2 regions of the Neisseria sp. P0014.S009 genome follow, and region 2 is predicted to be linked to the other one. Evidence: predicted binding sites of a transcription regulator. Region 2 holds the regulator's gene; the other holds the start of a gene.

Region 1 (3,431 bases), on a different contig from region 2:
GCCGTGGCACGCGGCGGCCGTTATGACGGATTGGGCGGATACTTCGGGCGCGCGCGTCCTGCAGCCGGATTCAGTTTTGATTTGCGCAGCTTCATCGGCCGCCTTCCTGCTATCGGACGGGAATCCGTGGTGGCTGTCGATGTAAAAGACATGCCTGCGGCTCAAGAAGCGGTAGATGCTTTGCGCGAACAAGGACAATGTGTCGTTATCGATTACGGTATCGGCTATAACGGTTCGAAAGAGGTTACAGGCCGTCTGAAACAGGTAGACGGTGTTTGGAAAGTAATCGCTTTGAATGATTAAGTTTTATTTTGAAATTTTGTATCTGAAATAAGGTTAGATGGCTATGGCTAAAAATGTTGTCGTAATCGGTGCCCAATGGGGTGATGAAGGCAAAGGTAAGATTGTTGACTGGCTGGCGGAAGAAACCAGCGGTGTAGTACGTTTCCAAGGCGGCCACAATGCCGGCCATACTTTGGTCGTCGGTGGCAAAAAAACCATTTTGCGCCTGATTCCAAGCGGCATTTTGCATGAGACTTTGGACTGCTTCATCGGCTCAGGTGTTGTGGTTTCTCCTGAAGCATTGTTGGGCGAAATCGACGAATTGAACGCTGCCGGTGTGAAAAACGTTGAAGGCCGTCTGAAAATTGCGCCAACCTGCCCATTGATTCTGCCTTACCATATTGCGCTTGACCAAGCTCGCGAAGCTTCCCGCGGTAAAAGCAAAATTGGTACAACCGGTCGCGGCATCGGCCCAGCCTATGAAGATAAAGTTGCCCGTCGCGCGATTCGCGTGGTGGACTTGTTGCACCCTGAAAAACTGGTTGAAAAACTGGAAGCTGTTTTGGCTTATTACAACGTTCAGTTGCAACACCTGCACAATGCCGAGCCGGTAAAAGTTGAAGACGTGATGGCGGTCATTGAAAAAGTTGCACCGCGCATTACGCCGATGATTACCGATGTTTCCCGTGTTTTGAACGAGAAAAACCGTAAAGGCGAAAGCCTGTTGTTTGAAGGCGCGCAAGGTACGTTGCTGGACATCGACTACGGTACTTATCCGTTTGTGACTTCCTCCAACTGCTTGGCTGGTGCCGCTTCTGCCGGTGCAGGCGTAGGTCCGCAAATGCTGGATTACGTTTTGGGTATCGTTAAAGCCTATACCACCCGCGTGGGTTCCGGCCCATTCCCGACTGAATTGTTTGACGAAGTGGGCGCAGGTTTGGCTGAGCGCGGCCATGAGTTCGGTTCTGTAACCGGTCGTGCGCGTCGTTGTGGTTGGTTTGACGCGGCTGCTCTGAAACGCTCTATTCAAGTTAACGGCATTTCCGGCATGTGCATCACCAAGCTGGACGTGATGGACGGTATTGAAAACATCAATATCTGCGTAGGCTATGAATTGCCTGATGGCAGTAAAACCGACATTCTGCCTTGCGGCTCTGATGCGGTAGAAACCTGCAAACCGATTTACGAAACCATGCCGGGTTGGAGCGAGTCGACTTTCGGTGTGAAAGAGTACGACAAGCTGCCTGAAAACGCTAAAGCTTATCTGAAACGGATTGAAGAAGTGTGCGGTGCGCCTGTGGCTATTGTTTCAACTGGTCCTGACCGTGAAGAAACCATCGTTTTGCACCACCCGTTTGCTTAATTGATTAAGTGAATAAAAGGCCGTCTGAATGTTTCAGACGGCCTTTGATATGAAATACAATAAAAATTCAGCCCTGAAGGATGTCTGTCTTCAGGGCTGAATTTCGTATTCTACGCCGTTTTTTAACGTAAGTGTTTGGAAACCGAGATGTAGTGCTAAGTAACAATTATTCTCATTGATGTAAGTCAAGAAAAGGCTAGTCTGTAATTTTATTTCAAGAAAACCCCTGTAAATGGAAGGGTATTAGTGCTATCCTTTCAGAAAATTTACGGTCTATATTTTCAATAAAATTAGGAGCTTGATATGTCAAATGATGTTCAGCAACGTCCAACCGCTTGGGAAGGTTTTACTGGCGGTAACTGGGAAATCAACGTAGATGTTCGCGATTTTATTCAGAAAAACTACACGCCTTATGAAGGCGATGCTTCTTTCTTGGCACCTGCAACCGAAGCCACAACCAAACTGTGGACGGACGTATTGGAAGGAATTAAAGTAGAAAACCGTACGCACGAGCCGTACAAAATCGACGCGCAAATCATATCCGGTATTACCAGCCACGCTCCGGGCTACATCAACAAAGATTTGGAAACCATCGTCGGCCTGCAAACAGACGAGCCTTTGAAACGCTCTATCATGCCGTTTGGCGGTTTGAAAATGGTACAAGATGCGTGCAAAGTGTACAACGTTGAATTAAATCCCGAAGTTAGCGAAATTTTCACCAAATACCGCAAAACCCATAACCAAGGCGTGTTTGACGTTTATACACCCGACATCCGCCGTTGCCGTAAATCAGGCGTGATTACCGGTCTGCCGGATGCTTATGGCCGCGGCCGTATTATCGGCGACTACCGTCGTGTGGCATTGTACGGTATCGACTTCTTGATGAAAGACAAACTCAACCAGTTCAACTCACTGCAAGCCGATTTGGAAAACGGTGTGGACTTGGAAGAAGTGATCCGCCGCCGCGAAGAAATCAATGAGCAATATAAAGCATTGAACCAAATGAAAGAAATGGCGGCTTCTTACGGCTACGATATTTCCGGCCCTGCAAAAAATGCACAAGAAGCGATCCAATGGACTTACTTCGCCTACCTCGCTGCCGTTAAATCTCAAAACGGCGCAGCGATGTCCTTCGGCCGTGTATCTTCATTCTTGGATATCTACATCGAACGCGACCTGAAAAACGGTGTGATTACCGAAACCCAAGCGCAAGAATTTATTGACCACTTGGTGATGAAACTGCGTATGGTTCGTTTCCTGCGCACTCCGGAATACGATCAACTCTTCTCCGGCGACCCGATTTGGGCAACCGAATCTATCGGCGGCATGGGCTTGGACGGCCGTACCTTGGTAACACGCACCAACTTCCGTGTGCTGCACACCCTGTACAACATGGGCCCGTCTCCTGAGCCAAACATCACTGTATTGTGGTCAGAACAACTGCCGCAAGGCTTTAAAGAATTCTGCGCCAAAGTATCCATCGATACTTCGTCCATCCAATACGAAAACGACGATTTGATGCGCCCTGACTTCAATAGCGACGACTACGCCATTGCCTGCTGCGTCAGCCCGATGGTGGTCGGCAAACAAATGCAGTTCTTCGGCGCACGTGCTAACTTGGCTAAAACTCTGCTGTACGCAATCAACGGCGGCGTGGATGAAAAATCTAAAGAGCAAGTTGGTCCGAAAACCGAGCCGATTATGGACGAAGTTTTGGACTACGACACTGTCTTTGAGCGCATGGACAAATTCATGGATTGGTTGGCAACCCAATACGTTACCGCGC
Region 2 (3,431 bases):
AAAACATAAACATAAGAAATTAACCTATTTTAATAATTGACAGGTCAATATATCATCTTTTCCATTTCTGTTTATACGGTTTGCGAGTATTTGGCTTTGGTTTCTTTATGGCGCAAATGGTAGTCGAACACCATAGCGATGTTGCGGATCAAGAAACGGCCCTTCGGCGTAACGGTCAGGCCGTGCGGTTTGAGGCGAACCAGACCGAGGGTTTCCAGTTGTTTCATATCTTCCAGTTCCGCTACAAAATAGCGGCTAAACGGAATGCCGAACACGCTTTCGTAAATTTGATAATCAAGCGAGAAGCGGCACATCAAATCCTGAATGATGTTGCGGCGCAGAATGTCGTCTTGATTAAGCTGGTAGCCGCGCATAATCGGTAGATGTCCGGCATCGAGTGCGGCGTAATAGGCATCGATATCGCGCTCGTTTTGGGAGTAGGTGCTGCCGATTTTGCCGATAGAAGACACGCCGATCGCCACCAAGTCGCAGTCGGCATAGGTCGAGTAGCCTTGGAAATTTCGTTGCAGGAAACCTTCTTTGAGAGCGATGGAGAGCTCGTCGTCAGGTTTGGCAAAGTGGTCCATGCCGATGAAAACGTAGCCGCGCTCAGTCAGGGTTTGGACGCAATATTGCAGCATATCGAGTTTTTCTTCGCTGCCAGGAACGACATTGGTGTCGATACGGCGTTGCGGTTTGAAGATATGCGGTAGGTGGGCGTAGTGGTAGAGGGCGAGGCGGTCGGGGTCGAGGGACAAGACCGTGTCAATGGTGGTTTTGATGCTTTCGGTGTTTTGGTGCGGCAGGCCGTAAATCAAATCGACGCTGACCGATTTAAATCCGGCTTCACGCGCGGCATCAATCACTTCTTTAGTTTCTTCATAACTTTGAATGCGGTTGACCGCTTCCTGCACTTTAGGGTCAAAGTCTTGAATACCGACACTCATGCGGTTGAAACCGAGTTTGCCCAGTTTGAGGACGGTTTCGCGGCTGACTTTGCGCGGGTCTATTTCGATGGAGTATTCGCCGTTGGGAATCAGCTGGAAGTATTTACAAATCATGTCGAAGACGCGTTCGAGTTGGTCGTCGCTCAGGAATGTGGGCGTGCCGCCGCCGAAGTGGAGCTGCGCGAGCTGGTGTCTTCCGCCTAAATGAGGTGCCAGTAATTCCATTTCTTTTTCCAGATACTGGATATAGGCATCGGCACGGCTTTTGTCTTTGGTAATGATTTTGTTACAGCCGCAGTAGTAGCAGATGGTATTGCAGAAGGGGATGTGGATGTAGAGCGAAAGGGGTTTGTTGAGCGCGCCCATGTTGCGCAGGTTTAAAGCTTGGATATATTCGGCTTCTTTAAAGCCTTCATGGAAGCGGTCGGCGGTCGGATAGGATGTATAACGTGGACCGCTTGATGGCAAACTGGCAATTAATTCACGGTCAAATTCCGGTAATTCATTGTTTGTGTTGGTGTTATTTGAGATGGGGATGATTTTCATGGTAGGGGCTTGTAGTATAAAGTAGGGAAATTAGGGAAAATTTTAGTCAAAATTTCGATAGTTTGGTAGAATGCCTCATAATGATATGCCGACTTTGACATGGGTCAATAGTTATTCGGCTTCATCAGGGATTTATAGAACTATGCAGATTAAGGGTGCGTTATGGCCACACACAATGCAACACATCAAATGAAAACCTTGTGTTCCACATGTTCTTTACGCGAGCTGTGTTTGCCTGTCGGACTGATGCCTAACGAATTTTCACAATTAGATGCGGTTATTCGTCAAAGCCGCCGTCTGAAAAAAGGTGAATACCTGTTCCGTGCCGGCGAGCCGTTTACCTCTTTGTTTGCCATCCGTGCGGGCTTCTTTAAGACAACAGTCGCCAGCCAAGATGGACGAGATCAGGTAACCGGCTTTTTTATGTCGGGCGAGCTGATCGGTATGGATGGGATTTGTTCCCATATTCACAGCTGTGATGCTGTGGCTTTGGAAGACAGCGAGGTATGCGAGCTTCCGTTTACACATATTGAAGAACTTGGACAGGATATTCCCAGTCTTCGTTCTCACTTTTTCCGCTTGATGAGCCGTGAAATTGTCCGAGATCAGGGCGTTATGCTGCTTTTGGGCAATATGCGCGCTGAAGAGCGATTGGCAGCATTCTTGCTCAACCTGTCTCAGCGTCTCTATTCACGAGGCTTCGCCGCCAATGATTTTATCTTGCGGATGTCGCGTGAGGAAATCGGCAGCTATTTGGGGCTGAAGCTGGAAACAGTCAGCCGCACCTTGTCTAAATTCCATCATGAAGGCTTGATTTCGGTTGAACACAAGCACATCAAAATCTTAGATGCGACAACCTTGAAGAAAATGGTTTCCGGTTGTTCGCACGCTATCTGAATCTTAGGCCGTCTGAAATATTTCAGACGGCCTTTTTAACAAGAATTAAAGAATAATTGTTAAGTTACGCAAGTGATAGTCAGGTATTAAATTGAAAAATCTTCAACAACCGGCGTGTACAGAATGCGGTCGACTACTTCTCTGGTCAGTTTCGGTGCAAACATCTGGATAAAGTCATACGCGTAACCGCGCAGGTAAGTATCCGAGCGTAAGGCTATCCAAGTGGGCGACGGTTCAAATAAGTGTGCCGCATCAATAAGCTGTAAATCTTGATCGACAACGGGATCGTACGCCATTTTGGCCATCAAACCAACGCCCAAGCCTAAGCGGACATACGTCTTCAATACATCTGTATCGGCAGCCGATAAGGCAACATCAGGTTGCTCAATATGCGCTTTATTAAATGTACGCGCAATGCTGCTGCCGGAATTAAAAGCAAATTCGTAAGTAACCAGCGGAAAAGAAGCCAAATCTTCAAGGCTTAAAGGATTGCGGCAGTCCAAAAGAGGGTGGTCATGCGGAACAATCACGGCATGGTTCCATTCGTAGCAGGGCAGCTTGCCTAACTCAGGATGATCATCAATCTGTTCGGTAATAATTGCTAAATCTGCTTCGCCGCTGCTGACCATTTGCGCAATCGCAGAAGGGCTGCCTTGTTTGATGCTCAAATTGACCTTAGGGTAGTTTTTGACAAATTCCGCAACGATTTTGGGCAAGGCATAACGCGCCTGGGTATGCGTTGTCGCGATGGTCAGCGAACCGCTGTCATGATCGGTAAACTCGCTGCCGATATTTTTAATGTTTTGTACATCGCGCAAAATTCGTTCCGAAATTTCTAACACGGCTTTGCCCGGTTGCGAAACGGAAACCACACGCTTGCCGCTGCGGATAAAAATTTGGATACCCAATTCTTCTTCAAGCAGGCGGATTTGTTTGGAAATGCCGGGCTGGGATGTGAAAAGCGCATCGGCGGCTTCAGAGACATTCAGATTGTGCCGGTAAACTTCAAGGGCGTAACGTAATTGTTGCAGTTTCATGGTA

The links. Region 2 encodes FNR, which switches genes on or off when oxygen is low (the NO sensors DNR and NnrR bind a similar motif). Its sites were predicted from a motif close to TTGATNNNNATCAA; they were not measured.
Region 1: a site for FNR is predicted at 1,821-1,834, ahead of pflB (formate C-acetyltransferase). Genes of this name have one in related genera too.

What each region holds. Positions count from the first base shown of each region.
Region 1 covers NZ_JBQCVS010000004.1:78,751-82,181, forward strand. Annotated here, with positions in the region: gene ACTHS4_RS04845 (ATP phosphoribosyltransferase regulatory subunit) at 1-303, shown strand, start outside; gene ACTHS4_RS04850 (adenylosuccinate synthase) at 347-1,645, shown strand; gene pflB (formate C-acetyltransferase) at 1,949-3,431, shown strand, end outside.
Region 2 covers NZ_JBQCVS010000005.1:64,786-68,216, forward strand. Annotated here, with positions in the region: gene hemN (oxygen-independent coproporphyrinogen III oxidase) at 72-1,493, opposite strand; gene fnr (fumarate/nitrate reduction transcriptional regulator Fnr) at 1,656-2,390, shown strand; gene ACTHS4_RS05510 (CysB family HTH-type transcriptional regulator) at 2,477-3,427, opposite strand.